DNA from 3 places in the Streptomyces sp. NPDC002499 genome. Region 2 is predicted to be linked to each of the others. Evidence: predicted binding sites of a transcription regulator. Region 2 holds the regulator's gene; each other region holds the start of a gene.
What was found. The regulator HrcA, encoded in region 2, represses chaperone genes, less so after heat shock. The targets are predictions, from matches to a motif close to TTNGCACTCNGNNNNNCNGAGTGCNAA.
Positions count from the first base shown of each region.

Region 1: groL (chaperonin GroEL) is a predicted target of HrcA. The motif match lies at 1,255-1,281, and genes of this name have one in related genera.
Region 3: groES (co-chaperone GroES) is a predicted target of HrcA. The motif match lies at 1,558-1,584, and genes of this name have one in related genera.

Region 1 covers NZ_JBSFXO010000005.1:469,322-472,595, forward strand. The annotation lists gene groL (chaperonin GroEL) at 1-1,128, opposite strand, end outside; gene ACWD5F_RS16230 (cold-shock protein) at 1,425-1,628, opposite strand; gene ACWD5F_RS16235 (MoaD/ThiS family protein) at 2,079-2,354, opposite strand; gene thrC (threonine synthase) at 2,351-3,274, opposite strand, start outside.
Region 2 covers NZ_JBSFXO010000004.1:543,174-546,447, reverse strand. The annotation lists gene ACWD5F_RS13505 (MBL fold metallo-hydrolase) at 1-661, opposite strand, end outside; gene hrcA (heat-inducible transcriptional repressor HrcA) at 811-1,827, shown strand; gene dnaJ (molecular chaperone DnaJ) at 1,828-2,961, shown strand; gene ACWD5F_RS13490 (nitronate monooxygenase) at 3,106-3,274, shown strand, end outside.
Region 3 covers NZ_JBSFXO010000020.1:70,845-74,118, reverse strand. The annotation lists gene ACWD5F_RS43885 (polysaccharide deacetylase family protein) at 1-636, shown strand, start outside; gene ACWD5F_RS43880 (polysaccharide deacetylase family protein) at 633-1,451, shown strand; gene groES (co-chaperone GroES) at 1,729-2,037, shown strand; gene groL (chaperonin GroEL) at 2,160-3,274, shown strand, end outside.

The DNA.
Region 1 (3,274 bases), on a different contig from region 2:
GACGGCGACGCCACCGGCGAGCTTCGCCAGGCGCTCCTGGAGCTTCTCGCGGTCGTAGTCCGAGTCGCTGTTCTCGATCTCGGCGCGGATCTGGTTGACCCGGCCGCCGACCTGGTCCGAGGACCCGGCGCCGTCGACGATGGTGGTCTCGTCCTTGGTGATGACGACCTTGCGGGCGCGGCCCAGGAGGTCCAGGGACGCGTTCTCCAGCTTGAGGCCGACCTCCTCGGAGATGACCTCGCCGCCCGTGAGGATGGCGATGTCGCCGAGCATGGCCTTGCGACGGTCACCGAAGCCCGGGGCCTTGACGGCGACGGACTTGAAGGTGCCGCGGATCTTGTTGACGACCAGGGTCGACAGGGCCTCGCCCTCGACGTCCTCGGCGATGATCAGCAGCGGCTTGCCCGACTGCATGACCTTCTCCAGGAGCGGGAGCAGGTCCTTGACGGAGCCGATCTTGGAGTTGGCGATCAGGATGTAGGGGTCGTCGAGCGACGCCTCCATCCGCTCCATGTCGGTGGCGAAGTACGCCGAGATGTAGCCCTTGTCGAAGCGCATACCCTCGGTGAGCTCCAGCTCCAGACCGAAGGTCTGGGACTCCTCGACGGTGATGACGCCTTCCTTGCCGACCTTGTCCATCGCCTCGGCGATGAGCTCGCCGATCTGGGTGTCGGCGGCGGAGATGGAGGCCGTGGAGGCGATCTGCTCCTTGGTCTCGACATCCTTGGCCTGCTCGAGCAGGGCACCGGAGACGGCCTCGACGGCCTTCTCGATACCGCGCTTGAGGGCCATCGGGTTGGCGCCGGCGGCTACGTTGCGCAGACCCTCCTTGACGAGGGCCTGGGCGAGCACGGTCGCAGTGGTCGTACCGTCACCGGCGACGTCGTCCGTCTTCTTGGCGACTTCCTTGACCAGCTCGGCGCCGATCTTCTCGTACGGGTCCTCGAGCTCGATCTCCTTGGCGATGGAGACACCATCGTTGGTGATCGTGGGGGCGCCCCACTTCTTCTCGAGGACGACGTTGCGGCCCTTGGGGCCGAGCGTCACCTTCACGGCGTCCGCGAGCTGGTTCATGCCGCGCTCGAGGCCGCGCCGCGCCTCCTCGTCGAACGCGATGATCTTGGCCATGTGAAGTGGTCCCTCCAGGACTGGGGGTGATTCCTTCGGACCGCGCCCGCGCCCGCGACGGACGGCTCGCATGCCCCGTGGTTCCTTGCCCCACCTGGCCTGCGGGCCTCACCGACCCGGTCCTTCTTGTCACTCTCACCTTCAGAGTGCTAACGCCAATGATTAGCACTCGCCCCCTGCGAGTGCAAGCGGCTCTCGGGGATCGGGCAGGCGGCCGGGGCACCGTCGAGGGCACGCACAGACACGGCGAGGGGCCCGCACCCTGCCGGATGCGGACCCCTCGCCATGTGAAATGTTCAGGCGGTGACGCGAACCATGTCGGCCTGCGGGCCCTTCTGACCCTGCGAGATCTCGAACTCGACCCGCTGGCCCTCTTCCAGGGTGCGGTAGCCGTCCATCTGAATGGCGCTGTAATGGACGAAGACGTCCGCACCACCGTCGACCGCGATGAAGCCGTACCCCTTCTCCGCGTTGAACCACTTGACGGTGCCCTGAGCCATGCCTAACTCCCCTATTACTGGCCCTTGCACAGATCCACACTTCGCGGATCCGGGTCAGACCTCACCCCCCACGGATTGGGGGCGTGCGCCGGAACGCGTCGACCGCGGCCGAATGTATCCGTCCAACTGCCGTCTGCAACAGGTCAATCCGACGAGAATTCCGGGCACGACCGGTCGGGAATCTGGCGAGAATTCATTAGAATTCAGGGCAAGTCGGGCCCCATAAAAGGCGCAAAACACACAAAAAACCTGCTTACTTTGGCTACTTCTTGTCGCCCGTGCAGCAGGTTTCCGGGGAGGCCGACCCGTGGATCGGCGGCGCGTTCCCCAACTGTACCTCGCTCAACCCCACTGAATTGCCCCCTCCGCTTCTCTCACGGAGGGGGCAATCGGATGAACTCTTCGTAATCGCTGTTACCGAAGGTAATTATCGGCCGCGATCAACCACGTTCAGCCACCGGCGACGGCGGGGATGATCGAGACGCCGGCCCCGTCCGGGGTGACCGTCTCGAGCCCCTGCTCGAACCGCACGTCGTCGTCGTTCACGTACACATTGACGAACCGCCGCAGCTTGCCCTGGTCGTCCAGCACGCGCGCGGCGATACCGGCGTGGTTCTTCTCCAGATCGGCGATGACCTCGCCGAGGGTCGCCCCTTCGGCCGCGACCTCGGCCGCGCCGCCGGTGTAGGGCCGCAGGATGGTCGGGATACGGACGGAAACGCTCATGATGCGAGGCCTGCCTCTCGGAAGGAGTCGAGGTTCGGGCGGATGGTGGCGGTCAGACCGGTGCCGGCCACCGCGTCCAGGGTCTTCAGGCCGTCGCCGGTGTTCAGCACGACCGTGGTCTTGGTCGGGTCCAGGAGACCGTTCTCGATCAGCTTTTTCGCGACGCCGACGGTCACGCCACCGGCGGTCTCCGCGAAGATGCCCTCGGTCCGCGCCAACAACTTGATCGCGTCGACCACCTGCTCGTCGTTCACGTCCTCCACCGCGCCGCCCGTCCGGCGCGCGATGTCGAGCACGTACGGACCGTCCGCCGGGTTGCCGATGGCCAGCGACTTGGCGATGGTGTTCGGCTTCTGGGGGCGGACCACGTCGTGACCGGCCTTGTAGGCGACGGACACCGGCGAGCACCCCTCGGCCTGGGCGCCGAAGATCTTGTACGGCTTGTCCTCGACGAGCCCGAGCTTGATCAGCTCCTGCAAGCCCTTGTCGATCTTCGTGAGCTGCGAGCCGGAGGCGATCGGCACGACCAGCTGATCGGGCAGCTGCCAGCCGAGCTGCTCGCAGATCTCGTACGCCAGGGTCTTGGAGCCCTCCGCGTAGTACGGCCGCAGGTTGACGTTGACGAAGCCCCAGCCCTCGCCGGCCGGGTCGCCGATCAGCTCGGAGCAGAAACGGTTCACGTCGTCGTAGTTGCCCTCGATGCCGACGAGCTCGCCGCCGTAGATCGCGGCCATGACGACCTTGCCCTGCTCCAGGTCGTGCGGGATGAACACGCACGAGCGGAAACCGGCGCGCGCGGCGGCGGCGCCGACCGCGCCCGCGAGGTTGCCGGTGGAGGAGCAGGAGAGGGTGGTGAAGTCGAACGCGCGCGCGGCCTCGATGGCCTGGGCGACGACCCGGTCCTTGAAGGAGTGCGTCGG
Region 2 (3,274 bases):
CGTGCCCCGGCACGTACAGCGCGTCCTCGCCGCCGAGGTCGAGCAGGCGGTCGAGGGCGGCGGGCCAGTGGGACGGTACGGCGTCGGGGCCCGCCTGGGGTTCGCCGGACTCCTCGACCAGGTCGCCGCAGAACAGCACCGCGGGGGAGTCGGGCAGGGCAGGGACGAGGACCGCGAGGTCGTGGGCCGTGTGGCCGGGGCCGACGTTCGCCAGCAGGACCTGGCGGCCGTCGCCCAGGTCGAGCGTCCACTCGCCGGAGACCTGGTGGCGCGGCGCGACGAGGGTGTCCGCGGCCTCGGTCGCCGCCCGCTCGTCCAGCCCGTTGCGCACCGCGTCCGCCCGCAGCTCCTCGCGCGCGTGGACGGACATCACGTCCAGGCCCACCGCGCCGAAGACCTCCGCGCCCGCGAACGCCGCCGCCCCGAAGACATGGTCGAAATGCGGGTGCGTGAGCGCGAGATGAGTCACACGGTGGCCGGCGAGCGCCTGCGCGCGCGTCCGCAGCAGCGCGCCCTCCGCCAGGCTCGACCCCGAGTCGATCACGAGCGCCGTGCCGTCCCCGACGACCAGCCCCGCCGTGCAGTCCCAGCCGGGCAGCCGGCACCGGCCGACACCCGCCGCCAGCCGCTCCCACCCCAGCTCTTCCCAAGTCACCGTCATACGGCGACGCTAGCTCTACGGGGTCGCTCCGCAGGCCGTCCTTGCCCGGGGAGTACCCCTCCGCCGTACACTGGCCGGGGAATGCTGGCACTCGGCTGGACAGAGTGCCAGGCGAAGCGCCCAGGGGACGAGTTCGGGAGGTGTGCGCGATGTTGAGTGAACGACGGCTCCAGGTGCTGCGCGCCATCGTCCAGGACTATGTCGGCACCGAGGAGCCGGTCGGGTCGAAGGCCCTCACCGAGCGGCACAACCTCGGCGTCTCCCCGGCGACGGTGCGCAACGACATGGCGGCCCTGGAGGACGAGGGCTTCATCGCCCAGCCGCACACCAGCGCCGGGCGCATCCCCACCGACAAGGGCTACCGGCTGTTCGTCGACAAGCTCGCCGGCGTCAAGCCGATGAGCGGCCCCGAGCGGCGCGCCATCCAGAACTTCCTGGACGGCGCCGTGGACCTCGACGACGTCGTGGCCCGCACGGTACGGCTGCTCGCGCAGCTCACCCGGCAGGTCGCCGTCGTGCAGTACCCCTCGCTGACCCGCTCGACCGTGCGCCACGTGGAGCTGCTCGCACTGGCTCCGGCCCGGCTGATGCTGGTGCTGATCACGGACACCGGCCGGGTCGAGCAGCGCATGGTGGACTGCCCGGCGCCCTTCGGGGAGACCTCGCTCGCGGATCTGCGGGCGCGGCTCAACAGCACGGTCGCGGGCCGCCGGTTCTCGGACGTCCCCCGGCTCGTGGAGGACCTCCCCGACGCCTTCGACGTCGAGGACCGCGGCACGGTCTCGACGGTGCTCTCCACCCTCCTGGAGACACTCGTCGAGGAGAACGAGGAGCGGCTGGTGATCGGCGGAACGGCCAATCTCACCCGTTTCGGACATGACTTCCCCCTCACCATCCGCCCCGTTCTGGAGGCCTTGGAGGAACATGTCGTACTCCTCAAGTTGCTTGGCGAGGCAGGGGATTCGGGCATGACCGTACGCATCGGTCACGAGAACGCCTACGAGGGACTCAACTCCACTTCCGTGGTGTCGGTGGGCTACGGTTCGGGCGGCGAGGCAGTCGCCAAGCTCGGCGTGGTCGGACCGACCCGCATGGATTACCCGGGAACGATGGGAGCGGTACGCGCAGTGGCACGGTACGTCGGACAGATCCTGGCGGAGTCGTAAGTGGCCACGGACTACTACGCCGTTCTCGGCGTGCGCCGCGACGCGTCGCAGGATGAGATCAAGAAGGCGTTCCGTCGGCTCGCGCGCGAGCTGCACCCGGACGTCAACCCGGATCCGAAGACCCAGGAGCGGTTCAAGGAGATCAACGCCGCCTACGAGGTGTTGTCGGACCCGCAGAAGAAGCAGGTCTACGACCTCGGCGGCGACCCGCTCTCGCAGGCCGGCGGCGGTGCCGGCGGCTTCGGCGCGGGCGGCTTCGGGAACTTCTCGGACATCATGGACGCTTTCTTCGGCACGGCCTCGCAGCGCGGCCCGCGCTCGCGGACCCGCCGGGGCCAGGACGCCATGATCCGGCTGGACATCGAGCTGGACGAGGCGGCCTTCGGCACCACGAAGGACATCCAGGTCGACACGGCGATCGTCTGCACCACCTGCAACGGTGAGGGCGCGGCGCCGGGGACCTCGGCCCAGACCTGTGACATGTGCCGCGGTCGCGGCGAGGTGTCCCAGGTCACCCGGTCCTTCCTCGGTCAGGTCATGACCTCCCGCCCCTGCCCCCAGTGCCAGGGCTTCGGCACGGTCGTACCGACCCCGTGCCCGGAGTGCGCGGGCGACGGCCGGATCCGCTCGCGGCGCACGCTGACGGTCAAGATCCCGGCCGGCGTCGACAACGGCACCCGGATCCAGCTCGCGGGCGAGGGCGAGGTCGGCCCCGGCGGCGGCCCCGCCGGCGACCTGTACGTGGAGATCCACGAGCTGCCGCACGCGATGTTCCAGCGGCGCGGTGACGACCTGCACTGCACGGTGACCCTCCCGATGACCGCGGCCTCCCTCGGCACGAAGGTGCCGCTGGAGACGCTGGACGGTCTGGAGGAGGTCGACATCAGGCCCGGCACCCAGTCCGGCCAGTCGATCCCGCTGCACGGCCGCGGCGTCACGCATCTGCGCGGCGGCGGCCGGGGCGACCTCATCGTGCACGTCGAGGTCATGACCCCGAGCAAGCTGGACCCGGAGCAGGAACGCCTGCTGCGCGAACTGGCCCAACTGCGCGGCGAGGAGCGGCCCACGGGGCAGTTCCAGCCGGGGCAGCAGGGGTTGTTCTCGCGGTTGAAGGACGCGTTCAACGGTCGGTGACGGGTTGCCGGGGGTTGTCGCCCCCGGACTCCGTACCGGCGGGAAATGGCCACCGACATCCCGCCGGTGCCGTGAGATGCCGTAGGCCTATGCCCTGCCGAAGGCCGATTCGGACTTGTTCGGAGGACGTGACAACATGCCGTCATGTCCTCCGCACTGACCGATCTCTTCCCTCACCCGATCGTGCAGGCGCCCATGGCGGGCGGCGTCTCCGTGCCGCGGCTCGCCGCCGCCGTGTCCGAGGCCGGCGGGCTGGGGTTCCTCGCCGCCGGGTACAAGACGGCCGACGGCATGTACCAGGAGATCAAGCAGA
Region 3 (3,274 bases), on a different contig from region 2:
ATCACCGCCCGCGAGGGCTTCGAGGTGGACGACCAGGAGGAGTTGAACCTCCCGCCGGTCTTCACCACGATCCCCACCAAGGAGAAGGTCGTCTTCCTCACCATCGACGACGGCGCCGAGAAGGACCCGGCGTTCCTGCGGATGATGAGCGACCTGAAGATCCCGTACACGGCCTTCCTCAGCGACTACCTGATCAAGGACGACTACCCGTACTTCAAGAAGATGCAGGACCGGGGTGTCGTCCTGAACAACCACACCCTCCACCACCCCTACCTGCCGGCCCTGTCCTACCGCCGCCAGAAGCACGAGATCTGCGGCATGCAGGACGTGATCGAGAAGCGGTACGGCAAGCGTCCGACCCTCTTCCGGCCGCCCTTCGGCAACTACAACCAGGACACCCTGCGCGCCGCCAAGGACTGCGGCATCAGGTACGCGCCGATCTGGGACGAGGAGGTCTTCGTCGACCACTGGGAGTACCGCGAGTGGGACCGGGACCTGCACCCCGGCGACATCGTGCTCAGCCACTTCCGGGGCCGCGAGGACTGGAAGGGCACCATGCCCGACATGGTCCGCCGCTTCCTCGACAAGGTCACGGCCCAGGGCTACGCGGTGGCCCGGCTGGAGGACTACCTGTGAAAACGCGGGGCCGGGGCCTGCTGGCCGGCGTCCTCGCGGCCGCGCTGCTCGCCGGCTGCGCCCAGTCCGTCGACCCGATCGAGCGGCTGGGCAGGAAGGCGGCCCAGCGGGTACGCCCGCACGGGCCGGCCGGCGCCGCGCAGCCGCCGTACCGCCGCTGGGGCCTGACCGCCCCGCTCGCCCCGGCCCCGCGGGCCGCCCGACTCCCGGCCGCCCGCTCGGCAGGTCCGGGGCTGCCGCCGGTCCTCTCTCGCGTACCCACCCGCGACAAGGTGGTCTTCCTCACGTACGACGACGGCGCCGAGCAGGACCCGCGCTTCGTCGACATGGTCCGCGAACTCCGGCTGCCCGTCAGCATGTTCCTCACCGACAGCGTGGTGGGGCCGGGCTACGGCCACTTCGCGCGGCTCCAGTCGGTCGGCGCGAGCATCCAGAACCACACCCTCGACCACGCCGCCCTGCGCGGCCTGCCCTACCTCGGCCAGCGCGCCGAGATCTGCGGCCAGCAGGACAAACTCCGCGCCCGCTTCGGCCTCCGCCCCCGCCTGTTCCGCCCGCCCTACGGCACGTACGACACGACGACACTGCGGGCGGCGGGGGACTGCGGGGTGTCGGCGGTGGTGCTGTGGCGGGCCGCTTCGGAGGACGGCACCCTCACGTTCACGGGCGGCGAACACCGGCTGCGCCCCGGCGACATCGTCTCGCTGGCGTCGGGCGAGAAGGCGGACCCGACGCTGCGGGAACGGACGGTACGGGTGCTGCGGGAGGCGGAGAGGGCGGGACTTACGGTGGGAAGGCTGGAGGATTACGTCTAGGGCGAGGTCTCGATGCCGGTCGGCATTTTCAGCCCGTCCGGCGTTTGAGGACGAGGCCGTTCAGGCCGACGAACCCGCCGAAGCGCCGCCGGCATCTCGTGGCTGATTGGCACTCCGCTTGACCGAGTGCTAATCGCGGTCATAGTCTCGGTTCTGGCACTCGCCACTGGGGAGTGCCAATAGCGACGGGCAGGTCCGGCACCCGCGACGACGGATCCACCTGGTCGCCACCTCAGACAGTTAACCCCGTGAGATCTCCGAAGGGGGAGGTCGGATCGTGACGACCGCCAGCTCCAAGGTTGCCATCAAGCCGCTCGAGGACCGCATTGTGGTCCAGCCGCTCGACGCCGAGCAGACCACGGCCTCTGGCCTGGTCATCCCGGACACCGCGAAGGAGAAGCCCCAGGAGGGCGTCGTCCTCGCTGTGGGCCCGGGCCGCTTCGAGAACGGCGAGCGCCTGCCGCTCGACGTCAAGACCGGCGACATCGTGCTGTACAGCAAGTACGGCGGCACCGAAGTGAAGTACAGCGGCGAGGAGTACCTCGTCCTCTCGGCTCGCGACGTTCTCGCGATCATCGAGAAGTAATTCACTTCGCTTCACCCAGTTTTGCAGTGAGCTGCGCCCCTGGCCCCCGCGACCTTATGAAGCCGGGCGTCGGGGGCGTGGTTCGTTTCACCCACGTTTTCCGAGAGGGCTGAACCGCTCCCATGGCGAAGATCCTGAAGTTCGACGAGGACGCCCGTCGCGCCCTCGAGCGCGGCGTCAACAAGCTTGCCGACACGGTCAAGGTGACGATCGGCCCCAAGGGCCGCAACGTCGTCATCGACAAGAAGTTCGGCGCACCCACCATCACCAACGACGGTGTCACCATCGCCCGCGAGGTCGAGCTCGACGACCCGTACGAGAACCTCGGCGCCCAGCTGGTGAAGGAGGTGGCGACCAAGACCAACGACATCGCGGGTGACGGTACGACCACCGCCACCGTGCTGGCCCAGGCGCTCGTCCGCGAGGGCCTGCGCAACGTCGCCGCCGGCGCCTCCCCGGCCGCCCTGAAGAAGGGCATCGACGCGGCCGTCGCCGCCGTCTCCGAGGAGCTGCTCGCCACCGCGCGCCCGATCGACGACAAGGCCGACATCGCGGCCGTCGCCGGTCTGTCCGCGCAGGACAGCCAGGTCGGCGAGCTCATCGCCGAGGCGATGGACAAGGTCGGCAAGGACGGTGTCATCACCGTCGAGGAGTCCAACACCTTCGGTCTGGAGCTGGACTTCACCGAGGGCATGGCCTTCGACAAGGGCTACCTGTCGCCGTACTTCGTCACGGACCAGGAGCGCATGGAGGCCGTCCTCGACGAGCCCTACATCCTCATCACGCAGGGCAAGATCGGCGCCATCGCCGACCTGCTGCCGCTGCTGGAGAAGGTCATCCAGGCCAACTCCTCCAAGCCGCTGCTGATCATCGCCGAGGACGTCGAGGGCGAGGCCCTGTCGACCCTGGTCGTCAACAAGATCCGCGGCACCTTCAACGCGGTCGCGGTCAAGGCCCCCGGCTTCGGCGACCGCCGCAAGGCGATGCTGGAGGACCTGGCGATCCTCACCGGCGCCACGGTCGTCTCCGAGGAGGTCGGCCTCAAGCTCGACCAGGTCAACCTGGACGTGCTCGGCTCCGCCCGCCGCGTCACGGTCACCAAGGACGACACCACGGTCGTCGACGGTGCCGGTGACTCCGGCGCGGTCACCGGCCGTGTTGCCCAGATCAAGGCCGAGATCGAGAACACCGACTCCGACTGGGACCGCGAGAAGCTCCAGGAGCGCCTCGCGAAGCT